2 regions of the Pseudomonas sp. GW-45 genome follow, and region 1 is predicted to be linked to the other one. Evidence: predicted binding sites of a transcription regulator. Region 1 holds the regulator's gene; the other holds the start of a gene.
The links. The regulator LexA, encoded in region 1, represses DNA repair genes until DNA is damaged. The targets are predictions, from matches to a motif close to CTGTNTNNNNANACAG.

Region 1 (6,352 bases):
GTATTCCGCCCAAACCGGCGTGGTAAAGCAGTATATGAAGAAGTCGACTGAGGACGGTGCGCAGCGATCAAAGAACACCATTAGCGTCTGATTCTGATCAATATCGTCATGCGCTTTTAGCATCTCACGCACTTTGTGCACTATCGGTTCCATGTGCCCGATATCGGAATAGCGAATACCCAAATGCTCATAGATACGTCTATGACTCATGCGGGACGGGTTCTGTACCACAATATTGTTGAATATCGCGTTCGGCACATAGATTGGCCGTTTATCAAAGGTACGGATACGCGTTAGCCGCCAGCCAATGTGCTCAACCGTGCCTTCAATGTCACGATCAGGGGAGCGCACCCAGTCGCCAACCGCAAAGGGGCGATCCAGATAAACCATTAAGCCGCCAAAGAAGTTGGCCAATAGATCCTTGGCCGCAAAGCCAACCGCGATACCGCCAATACCACCAAACGCCAATACCCCGGAAACACTGTAACCAAGCGACTGCAGCACAACCAGAGCGGCCGTAATGATCACCGAGGCACGCAGCAATTTGCCGATAGCGCTCACGGTGGTCTGGTCCACTGGCTTTGCGCGGTAGCGTGGATCAACCAGGCGCTGCTCGATCTCTTTCATCAAACGCAAAATAAACCAGCACAACAAGGCTATGAGCAGAATGCGCTGGACCTGATCCAATACGTCAGCCAGCCCTTCATCCATTTGGTTAGCGGTAATTCTCGCCGCCCACATGAGCCCCATTGACCAGATCAGGACCCAGGCAGGACGTCGCGCGGCATACACCAAAGCGTCGTCCCACATGTTGTTGGTCCGCTCGGCCCGGCGCTCCAGATGGTCTAGCACGCGCTTGACCACATAGGCCGCAACCAGAGCCGACATCACTACCGCGAAAACTTGATATATCCAAGCCTCGCCAATAATGGGCATTTGATCCAAATTCAGTTTTGCTGTCAGTTCATCAATCGTTTCAATCAAACCAGGCCCAACTCTCTGAGTAATGAGTAATGCACGCCCCAATCAGGGCTTGCTTTGTAATCGATAGATACCGTGCGCCGCGCCAGCATGCGCGCTATGTTAGCCGGCGCCTGCAGACCCACCTGCTGCGCATGCACAAGGCCCTCTTCTGCAGCGGCTCGATCATTGCAAATTAACAGCATGTCGCAGCCGGCGGCGACGGCAGCGTCGATACGCTCAGGAATACCCCCTACAGCATGCGCACCGGCCATGGTCAGGTCATCGCTGAATATGACGCCGGTGAAGCCCAGCTCCTCGCGCAGAATAGTCTGCAGCCAGTAACGAGAAAACCCGGCCGGTAATGAATCAACCTGCGAATACACCACGTGCGCCGGCATGATGCCCCCCAACTGGTTGGCGAGCAGCGCAAAGGGCTTGAGATCGAGCTCACGAATCTGCGCTTCGCTGCGCTCGTCTACCGGGAGCGCAAAATGCGAGTCCGCTTCAGCCCAGCCGTGGCCGGGAAAGTGTTTTCCGGTAGCCGCCATACCCGCCTGATTCAGACCGTCGATATAAGCGCTGGCGAGAAAACTGACTTGCTCCGGATTGGCACCCAGAGAACGGTTGCCAATGACTTTGCTGCGTCCATGCTCCAAATCCAATACCGGCGCAAAACTGATATCAATACCGCAGGCCAACATCTCAGTCGCCATCAACCAAGCTGCGGCACGCGCAGCGGCCGCAGCCTGATCACCGCCCTTTTTTGCGATATCTGCCAACGCGGGCAAACGATGCACCCCTCGGCGCAGGCGCTGCACACGCCCTCCCTCTTGGTCGATAGCAATCAGCATATCGGGACGAATAGCCCGAATGGAGGTCACTAATTCGCGCACTTGTGCGGGGGACTCCGTATTGCGAGCAAACAGAATCATGCCACCCACTTCGGGCTGGCGCAGCAGCTGCCGATCTTCGGACTCCAGCCATAGGCCGGGCAGATCCAGCATCAACGAACCTTGTTTCAAGCAACTATCTCCTGACAAAAGGACACGCAGCGCCTGTTTAGGCGGCGTCTATCTGAACAGTACAACCGACCGGCGTACTATCGAACAGTTCCAGTATGTCTGCATTGCGCAGGCGAATGCAGCCGTGGGACAAAGGTTCGCCCATCGGCTGGTCATCGCCCGTGCCGTGCAGATAAATGTAGCGACGCTGTGAGTCAACCTGTCCGCCGCGATTAAAGCCCGGCGAATTGCCACACAGCCATAGAATGCGAGTCAGTATCCAATCGCGCTCTGGGTGGGTTGCAGCCAGCGAGGGCGTCCATACCTCACCCGTCGGGCGCCGGCCAATATATACCGAGCCCAAAGGTTGCCCATCACCAATACGCGCGCGCACGCGGTGCTCACCGCGCGGCGTGCAACCAGAACCCGAGCGCTCGCCCAGACCGTTCAGTGCTGTTGAAATAGGAAAGCGACACACAACACTCCCGCCGCAAAACCCGGTGAGCTGCTGCGCTGCAATAGATATGTGAATATGATCCAACTGCATGGTCGTCTCCGTTACCAACGCATACGATAACGGATCAGCCACGTATAGGTAAGGGCGAGGAAGCTAAACTATGCCAGCGCTAGGCGCCGCTAAGATGAGGCTACTTCGGCAGCTGCTGCCGCGACCGGCTTAACCGGCAGGCTATCGGCGCGCATGCCAGCCGCAAGAAATGGCACCATCAGGCGTAGCACTTCATCAACCGCGCGATGTTCCGCGAACTCAGCCTCAGCAATGGCGCGCAACGCTTTCATGCTGGACATGGTAAAGGCTGCACTACCCAACATGAAATGCACTCGCCAAAACAACTCCGCTGGCGGGATGCTCGGTACGGCGCTAACCACCAGCGCCATGTAGCGCTGAAACACCTTGCCATACACTTCGGCGAGGTACTTACGCAGATGCCCCTGACTCTGACTAAATGCCAAGCCCAGTAAGCGCATAAAGGTAGAAAGATCATTACCACTACGCGGCTTAACCGTCAGGGCCTGATCGACCAGCATTTCAAGCAAACCTTCCAAGCTCAGCTGACGCAGGTCTCCGCGCTGCTCATGCTGGTCCAATTCGCGCTCTAGGCTGCTAACGAAAGGATCGAGAAAACGCACGAAGACAGCTTGAATCAGCGATTTTTTTGAACCGAAGTGATAATTCACTGCCGCCAGGTTCACACCGGCTTTACTGGTGATCAAGCGCAGTGAAGTTTCAGCAAAGCCTTTTTCTGCAAACAGCTGCTCTGCTGCATCCAATATGCGTTTAACGGTATCAGACTGCGCCATGCGGGGCTCCCAAGGTACAAACATTTGTTTCAAACATACGTTTAAAACAAATCAACTGTCAACCCTGTATAAAGCTACTGAACTGTCGCACTAATTATTCCCCACGCCAAGCGCGACAGCCTGTTTACAAAATCAGCGCTTGCCCAAGCAGAACAACTGTATATAATCACAGCTACTGGATAAAAAAACAGGCTCAACTCCATGCAGAAGCTTACCGCACGACAACAGCAGGTACTGGCCTTCATCAAGGAATACATGGATGGCAATGGCTACCCACCTACCCGCGTAGACATCGCTAAAACCCTGGGCTTCAAATCACCCAACGCCGCTGAAGACCATTTACGCGCTTTGGCCCGCAAGGGTGCAATTGAGATGATCCCTGGCGCGTCCCGCGGTATTCGCTTGCCGGAATCCGAGACCGAGGCCAGTGACGACCGCTTGCCCGTGATCGGCCGAGTTGCCGCTGGTGCTCCCCTGCTGGCTCTGGAAAATATCGAAGACCATTGCCACATAGATCCTAGCTTCTTCCATCCTCGCGCCGATTATTTGCTGCGCGTACAGGGCGAAAGCATGAAGGGCATTGGCATCATGGATGGAGACCTGCTGGCCGTTCACCGTACCAGCGAGGCACGCAATGGCCAGGTAGTGGTAGCGCGCATCGGCGATGAAGTCACCGTCAAACGCTTCCAGAAGCAAGGCCGCAAAGTGTCCTTGATTGCAGAGAACCCCGAATTTCAGCCGATTGAAATCAATCTGGCAGAACAGGAACTTACCATTGAAGGTTTGAGCGTCGGTGTAATCCGCCGCTGAGGAGCTGAGAATGCAGTACGCCCGCCTTGATCAACAGACGCTGACCCAAGCTGACCTGTTTCATAACGCCTTGATGGCATCGCGTATGGAACACAGCCAATTTGCTCGCCCACGTGCCAAGCAGCAAACGCCACTGCCTTCGCAGGAGGAACAGGAATACGGCTATAGCGAAATCAGCTTACAAGGCGCTGCACGTCAATGTTTACAATGGCTTGCTCCCGTACTGCGCGACCTGAGCAATAGCGCTGCTCCTCGCTGGCTTACCCTGATTGATCCGCCAGCCAGCCTGAGCAATCAATGGTTACGCAATGCCGACCTAGACGCGGCGCGCATCATGATAGTTCGTTCCAAACCCGGCATGGACCCGACCACACTGTGCTGCGACCTACTTAAGCTCGGCGGTAGCCATACCGTCGTCAGCTGGTTGTGCCCCGATAGCAGCAGCAAGCCACGCCTTGAACGCGCGGCACAAGCCGGGCTCTGCCGCAGTCTCAACATCCGCTTGCAAGCTGCCTGAGCAAAAAGCAGAAAGCAAAAAAGGCCGCAGGTAACACCTGCGGCCTTTTTTCTAATTCGTTGCTAGTCAGTTTTTCTTGGCTTTGCCACATTCATCAACACGGTATAGCGCTGCAAAGCTCTTATCGCTTAGTGAAGAACACGATCCTCGGGAATGTGCTCATCTTCGTCCTCGTCTTCTTCCAACTGACCAGCCGCTTGCATACCTGCACTGATCATGGCCTTGGCCACTTCAATGTAGTTGCCTTGCAAATAGTCTTTGGCATCTACCGAAAACTCGATAACCAGCAACGGCTCGCCCTCTTCGTCTGAGCGGCGCAAAGCCACTTTGCCGTTGGACAGCTCTACGATCTCAAGAAAGGGTGAAGGCATCTCATCTGGTCTCCTCTAGTGCAGGCGCGCAGTGTATCACAACGCACCTGCCGCCGCAGCCCCGCTACCACTCCAACATACCTTCGCGATAGCTGCGGACTCGCTCAGAAAGCGCTGACCAAGCTTCCTGCGCATCATCCAACGTCCACTGACCGGACTTAATTGCACTGCTGGCGATCAAGCTGCTCGCAGATGCCGCAGCTACAGGGGCAGGCGGTGCCTGCAACTGCTGCCAGGCTGCCAATAGCTTGGCCAACCAAGTGTCGCGGTTGTCGGCCAACTCCGTCAGCTCCGCTAACTCAGGTCCGGGAAAGCGAGCTACTACGGCAGGCGTTAAAGCTGCTTCGACCTGGCGCAAATCGACTAGCGGCCAGCGATACAGATCCGCAACCTCGTGTACTACCGCAAGCACGCCCCTATACAGATGAAACATGGCGTGCTCTTGATGGTATTGCACCTGACTCATCGCATCCACAGCATCGGACGCTTGGGCCTGAGCCCAGGAATCAAGTGCTTTACGCGCGAAGAACAAGGCTTGGTTAGTTCGGGTATAAACTTCGTTAGCCATGCAGAACCACCTCAGCGCTTGGCTTTCTTGCGGCCATCATCCACCGACCAGGCTTTGCCATCGTGAAAGGCACGCCAGCCGGTAGGCTTGCCTTCAAGTTCACTTTGCACGTACTGCTCTTTGGTCTTGCGACTATAACGAACCACTGTCGGATTGCCGTCCGGATCAGCTACCGGAGCATCCATAAGGAAGTGGTACTTGGGGTCAATTTCTTTCTTGTGCGGCAACAGCTCCTTGACCAGAGGCGCCCGCGTTTCCCGGTTTTTTGGGAACAAGCTGGCGGCCAGGAACAACCCGGACGCACCATCACGCAAAATATAGACGTCATCGACCTTTTCGCACTTCAGCTCAGGCATCGGCACTGGGTCCATCTTTGGCGGTGCCGCTTCACCACTTTTCAGTAGTTTACGAGTATTTTTGCACTCGCTATTGGTGCAACCGAAATACTTGCCGAAACGACCCGTCTTCAGCTGCATCTCATTACCGCATTTATCGCACTCAATGATGGGTCCGTCGTAGCCCTTGATCTTGAATTGCCCGGCTTCTATTTCAAAGCCACTGCAGTCAGGGTTATTACCGCACACATGCAGCTTGCGCTTTTCATCGACCAGGTAGCTATCCATTGCCGTACTGCAAATTGGGCAACGATGCTTAGCACGTAATATGCGAGACTCACCTTCATCATCGTCCGCCGCCACGTCGTTGCCCGGCACCAGATTAATGGTTTCCTTGCAGCGTTCTTTGGGCGGCAACGCATAGCCCGAGCAGCCAAGGAAAACGCCAGTAGACGCTGTGCGAATCA
Region 2 (6,352 bases), 1.3 Mb from region 1:
AAGGTCTGCTCGACAAGGGCTTCAGCCACGCCGCGCTGACGCAACTCTTCACGCAACTTCGCCGGACCATAACCACGCTGACTGCGGGAATACACATAAGCCTCGCAGAATCGCTCGTCACTGAGCAGACCATCCTCGACCAAACGATCAAGCTCAACCTCAGCGTCTGCAGTAACTGCACCGCGTTGGCGTAGCTTGCGCAATAGTTCGGAGTAACTGTGTTCACGCCGCGCCAGCAAGTCCATTGCTGAGCGGCGTATCCCAGCCGGCGTCTCCAGCACAGTACGCGATAACATTAGACTAGAGCTTTAGCCTTCGACTTCAGCATCAACCTCAGCTTCCGTCTTTGACTTGCTGGGCTTGGCCAACAGCTTGTCACGAATGGCTTTTTCGATTTCTTCGGCGATGGCAGGATTTTCTTCCATGTATTTGGCTGCGTTAGCCTTACCCTGTCCGATTTTGTTGCCCTTATAGCTGTACCAGGCACCGGACTTCTCTACTAGGCCGATCTGCACGCCCAAATCAACAATCTCGGCATTGTGATAGATGCCAATGCCGTAAAGGATCTGAAATTCAGCCTGACGGAACGGCGGAGCCACTTTGTTCTTAACCACTTTGACGCGAGTTTCACTGCCAATCACTTCATCGCCGTCCTTTACTGCACCAGTGCGACGAATATCCAAACGCACGGAGGAGTAGAACTTCAATGCGTTACCACCCGTAGTGGTTTCCGGATTACCAAACATTACGCCGATCTTCATGCGGATCTGGTTAATGAAGATAACCAGGCAATTGGCATTCTTGATGTTACCGGTAATCTTGCGCAGCGCCTGTGACATCAAACGAGCCTGCACACCCACGTGGTGATCACCCATCTCGCCTTCGATTTCCGCCTTGGGTACCAGTGCGGCTACCGAGTCGATAATGATCACGTCTACCGCGTTGGAACGCACCAGCATGTCAGTGATTTCCAGCGCCTGTTCGCCGGTGTCAGGCTGCGACACCAGCAGGTCGTCGACATTAACACCCAGCTTTCCGGCGTACTCAGGATCCAGCGCGTGTTCTGCATCAACGAAGGCACAGGTAGCGCCCTGCTTCTGCGCCTGCGCGATAACCGAGAGTGTCAGCGTGGTTTTACCGGATGATTCTGGACCGTAGATCTCCACAATTCGGCCCTTGGGCAGGCCGCCAAGGCCCAGTGCAATATCCAACCCGAGTGAACCGGTAGAAATAGCAGGAATAGATTGGCGTTCGTGATCGCCCATGCGCATCACCGCGCCTTTGCCAAATTGACGTTCAATCTGACTCAAGGCAGCTGAAAGCGCCTTCTTCTTGTTGTCGTCCATGGTGAATCCTCTTTGGCTTGGCGGGGCCGCGGCACCCGATAAAGTGAAAGTACTGTATATTTGGTCAGTATTGTTCCACAGAAATCTGGCGTTGCCTACCCCCTTTTTCGCTCAGACTGATAACCGGTTCGCAGCTTGTTTTTCCGCTTCTAAAACCAGCCGGTCCAGCGCGTGTAACACGGTTTGCGCGCGCACTTCCCGGCGCCCTCCCTTGAAACGTTTGCATTCGGTTAACACGCTGCCATCGGCAAGTGCCCAGCCAAACCAAACTGTACCCACCGGCTTCTCGGGGCTGCCGCCGTCCGGCCCTGCAATACCACTAACTGCCACCGCGAATTGCGCTTCTGCGGCCGTTAGCGCGCCAGCTGCCATTGCTTCTACCACCCGCTCGCTCACCGCACCATGGGCTTGCAGCACTTCTTCATTAACACCAAGCCAGCGCTGCTTGCTGCGGTTGGCATAGGTTACAAAACCTGTCTCGAACCAAGCTGAGCTGCCCGCGATGCGGGTAATGGCCTCGGCAATACCACCGCCGGTACATGACTCCGCCGTGGTGACGCGACAGCTGAGATGGTCCAGTACTCGCCCCAAGCGGGCGGCTGCGGAATCAATCAATGGGTCATATTGCGACATGGGTTACCTCATTAGCCGAACAATGATCCAGCATGCCATTTGCAAGGCGCGCTGCGAATACCCTTGGGACCGTAAATCTGCCTCTTTGTTGCTTCAAAATGCCATGACCATTACCTGCTGTTATCTCGTTATTCCGCCGCGCGGACACCAAGTTTATGCACGAAAAACAGCGCTGCCAAAGAGCCTGTAAAAAATCGGCCCGCACAACTGCAGCCGCTCGGGCCAGCGTGATAACCTTGCTGCCAATTTCGCGCCCCAAAACAACCATTGGGAGCCACTGGCAGCCACCCACTGAAAACAGCTCAGCAACCGCCGCCATGCTTGTCGCGCATCCCCATTTGATTAATAAAGCTGCAAATCCGATGAAAAAAGATAAGACCGCCACGTCCAGCCATACGCCCATGATGCAACAGTACTTCAGCATCAAGCAGCAACATCCCGAGCAATTGCTGTTCTACCGCATGGGCGACTTTTACGAGCTGTTTTATGACGACGCAAAGAAAGCCGCACGTCTGCTAGACATCACCTTGACTGCGCGAGGCCAGTCCGGTGGCCAGCCAATTCCCATGGCTGGACTGCCCTATCACGCAGCCGAGGGCTATCTAGCCAAGCTGGTTAAACTCGGCGAGTCAGTAGTGATCTGTGAGCAGATCGGTGACCCAGCTACCAGCAAAGGCCCGGTTGAACGGCAAGTTGCTCGTATCATCACGCCCGGCACCGTTAGTGATGAAGCTCTGCTGGATGAGCGCCGCGATAACCTGTTGGCGGCGCTGGTTGGCGCAGAACGAGGCTTTGGCTTGGCCACCCTAGACATCAACAGCGGCCGCTTTGTGGTTATGGAACTGCGTGGCTGGGAAACCTTGCTGGGCGAGCTGGAACGTTTGGCGCCAGCGGAGCTGCTGATCCCTGACGACTGGGAAAGCAACACCCCCATCGAGCGCCGCCGCGCGGTGCGTCGCCGTGCTCCTTGGGAGTTTGATCAAGACAGCGCTCACAAAGCACTGACTCAGCAATTTAGCACTAAGGATCTGGCCGGATTTGGTTGCGCCTCGTTGACGCTGGGCATCGGCGCGGCCGGCGCGCTATTGAGTTACGCCAAGGAAACCCAGCGCACCGCCTTGCCGCATATTCGCAGCATCGCGCAGGAGCGCTTTGAAGACAGCGTTATTATCGACAGCGCCAGCCGCCGCAACCTGGAAATAGATCAGAACCTCAGTGGCGGACGCGATAACACGCTGCTCGATGTACTGGATCACAGCGCCACCGCCATGGGTAGTCGACAGCTTTCGCGCTGGCTGAATCGACCATTGCGCGACATGCAGATTCTCAATGCACGGCAAGCCAGCATCAGTACACTATTGGATCAACAGTTTTATCTCGACCTGCAACCGCAGCTAAAAGGTATTGGCGATGTCGAGCGGATTCTCGCACGCGTCGCTTTGCGCTCCGCACGGCCACGGGATCTTGCACGCTTACGCGATGCTCTGCTGGCGCTACCCGAGCTACAAAACTGCATGCACGATCTCGAATCTGAGCATCTCGTGGCATTGGCACAGCAGATTCAGACTTACCCCGAGTTAGCGGACTTGCTCAACCGCGCGGTGATCGACAACCCACCAGCGGTGTTGCGCGATGGCGGCGTAATCAAGGCCGGCTTTGACGCCGAGCTGGACGAGCTACAGAACATCAGCGAGAACGCTGGCCAGTATCTTATTGATCTGGAAACCCGAGAGCGCGAGCGCAGTGGCCTGAACAGCCTCAAGGTAGGTTACAACCGTGTGCACGGCTACTTCATTGAACTATCACGCAGTCAGGCGGAGAAAGCCCCGGCAGATTATATTCGCCGACAAACTCTGAAGGGAGCCGAGCGCTTTATCACGCCCGAGCTCAAGACCTTTGAAGACAAGGCGCTGTCTGCACGCAGCCGTGCTTTGACGCGCGAAAAGCAGTTGTACGAAGAGCTGCTGGACCGCTTGAATGAAGATCTCGCTGCATTGCAAAGCACCGCATCCGGCCTGGCCGAGGTGGATGTGCTTAGCACCTTGGCTGAGCGTGCCGACACGCTGGATTACAGTCGCCCCCGATTTATCGAGGGCAGCAGCATCAACATTCAACAAGGGCGTCATTCCGTGGTCGAGCAAGTGTTGGAGACGCCCTTCGTCGCCAATGACCTGACGCTCGATGACGATACGCGCATGCTGGTCATCACCGGTCCCAACATGGGCGGTAAGTCGACCTACATGCGCCAGACCGCGCTAATAGTGCTGCTCGCGCACATCGGCAGCTTTGTGCCCGCAACCGAAGTTGAGCTGTCTTGCGTTGATCGCATCTTTACCCGCATCGGCTCCAGTGATGACCTGGCCGGGGGCCGCTCTACTTTTATGGTAGAAATGAGCGAAACTGCGAATATTCTCAATAACGCGACCGCCGACAGCCTAGTACTCATGGATGAAGTTGGCCGCGGCACCAGCACCTTCGATGGTCTGTCACTAGCTTGGTCCGCTGCCGAGTATCTGGCCAAAGTGCGCGCCTTCACGCTGTTTGCCACCCATTACTTTGAGCTTACCGGTATGGCCGAGACCGATGCTGGCGTTGCCAACGTGCACCTGAACGCCACAGAGCACAACGAACGCATCGTTTTCCTGCATCAGGTACAAGCCGGACCAGCCAGCCAGAGCTATGGTTTACAGGTGGCTCAATTGGCAGGCGTTCCGCGTTCAGTAATCCTGCGCGCGCGCGAGCACCTAGCCAAGCTGGAACAAAGTAGCCTGGAGCAGCAAAGTAGCGGGCGAGGACGTAATGAGCAGCCTGGGCTGTCAATGCAGAATGACCTTTTTGCCAATGCGCCACACCCCTTGGTAGAACAGTTGCAAGCATTGCAGCCAGACGAACTTAGCCCACGTCAGGCGCTGGATCTGCTGTACCAAATGAAGAAGGAATGGTTATAACTTGCAGGTAAATGATATTCATTTTCATTAAACGTGCGGCAAACACCGCTTAATCTACGCAAACAGCGCGACCGCTCTGTACCCATGCGTAAAAGCTGGTAAACTACGCGCCAGATTTTGTTCGCCTGATTCTGATGGAGACCCCACCATGACTTTTGTTGTTACCGACAACTGCATCAAGTGCAAGTACACCGATTGCGTTGAGGTCTGCCCGGTCGACTGCTTCTACGAAGGCCCGAATTTTTTGGTCATTCACCCGGATGAGTGCATTGACTGCGCACTCTGTGAGCCGGAGTGCCCTGCAACTGCAATTTTTTCCGAGGACGAAATCCCGGAAGACATGCAGGAATTCACCGAGCTAAACGCAGATCTTGCCGAAGTTTGGCCGAATATCACCGAGAAGAAAGAAGCACTGGAAGACTCCGAAGAGTGGGATGGCGTACCAGACAAGTTGCAGTATCTGGAGCGTTAATTCACACCCGCTCAGCAGCATTAAAAAACCGGCCTAAAGCCGGTTTTTTAATGCTTGATTGGACGGTGAACTAAAAGCTAAACAAACGCCAAAGTTTGGCCGACGCCAAATTTCAGGCAAAAAAAAGGGGCGAGTAAACTCGCCCACTCTTCAGTCCCTATGTGCCTTCCGTGTCTAGCCATCCTGGCTGCATCATCCTGAAATTCCTTGGCTCAAGCATCCTGCCGAGCAGCGCTATCCGTTGCGCTTGGGGGTATATTATCAATCCGCGGCCGCCGCGCAACCCCACTAAAAAGCTGCGACAGAAGGCCTACAGAAAATAAAAACCAATATAAACAAAGAGTTGATTTTCTACATGAAAGAAACAGCCTTTCCGCTCACAACTCGCAGTGTGAATCACTTACACGCCTTGTAGGCGATCTCTTACAAGCCATACGTGCCAAAGGTTTCATTTAACTGTCTTATCAGCCACCGCCGATCTGCAGGTATAAAAAAACCCGGCTCAACAGAGCCGGGTTTCGGGTCTAACGGTGCAGCACTATTACATCATGCCGCCCATACCGCCCATACCACCCATGCCGCCCATATCAGGCATGCCAGCAGCACCGCCCTCTTCAGGCAGATCAGCGATCATGGCTTCGGTAGTGATCATCAAGCTGGCAACCGAGGCAGCCGCCTGCAGTGCAGCACGAGTTACCTTAGCTGGATCGAGAATACCCATCTCAATCATGTCGCCGTACTCGCCAGTAGCCGCGTTGTAACCGTAGTTACCTGTGCCAGCTTTAACAGCTTGCAGTACTACAGCAGCTTCTTCACCGGCATTAGTAACGATCTGACGCAGCGGCGCTTCAACGGCGCGACGCAGCAACTTGATACCCACGTTCTGATCTTCGTTGTCGCCCTTCAGGCCTTCGATAGCTGCCAAAGTGCGAACCAGAGCAACACCACCACCA

Region 2: the regulator LexA is predicted to act here: its motif matches at 1,399-1,414, upstream of recA (recombinase RecA).

Annotation. Positions count from the first base shown of each region.
Region 1 is NZ_CM167674.1:1,232,555-1,238,906, reverse strand. It holds gene AC1XYH_RS05555 (mechanosensitive ion channel family protein) at 1-984, opposite strand, end outside; gene nagZ (beta-N-acetylhexosaminidase) at 981-1,967, opposite strand; gene AC1XYH_RS05545 (L,D-transpeptidase family protein) at 2,023-2,511, opposite strand; gene AC1XYH_RS05540 (TetR/AcrR family transcriptional regulator) at 2,601-3,284, opposite strand; gene lexA (transcriptional repressor LexA) at 3,486-4,094, shown strand; gene sulA (SOS-induced cell division inhibitor SulA) at 4,105-4,611, shown strand; gene AC1XYH_RS05525 (hypothetical protein) at 4,740-4,982, opposite strand; gene AC1XYH_RS05520 (DUF6586 family protein) at 5,047-5,550, opposite strand; gene topA (type I DNA topoisomerase) at 5,562-6,352, opposite strand, start outside.
Region 2 is NZ_CM167674.1:2,526,773-2,533,124, forward strand. It holds gene AC1XYH_RS11580 (regulatory protein RecX) at 1-296, opposite strand, end outside; gene recA (recombinase RecA) at 309-1,346, opposite strand; gene AC1XYH_RS11590 (CinA family protein) at 1,458-1,979, opposite strand; gene AC1XYH_RS11595 (hypothetical protein) at 1,966-2,382, opposite strand; gene mutS (DNA mismatch repair protein MutS) at 2,342-4,927, shown strand; gene fdxA (ferredoxin FdxA) at 5,076-5,399, shown strand; gene groL (chaperonin GroEL) at 5,941-6,352, opposite strand, start outside.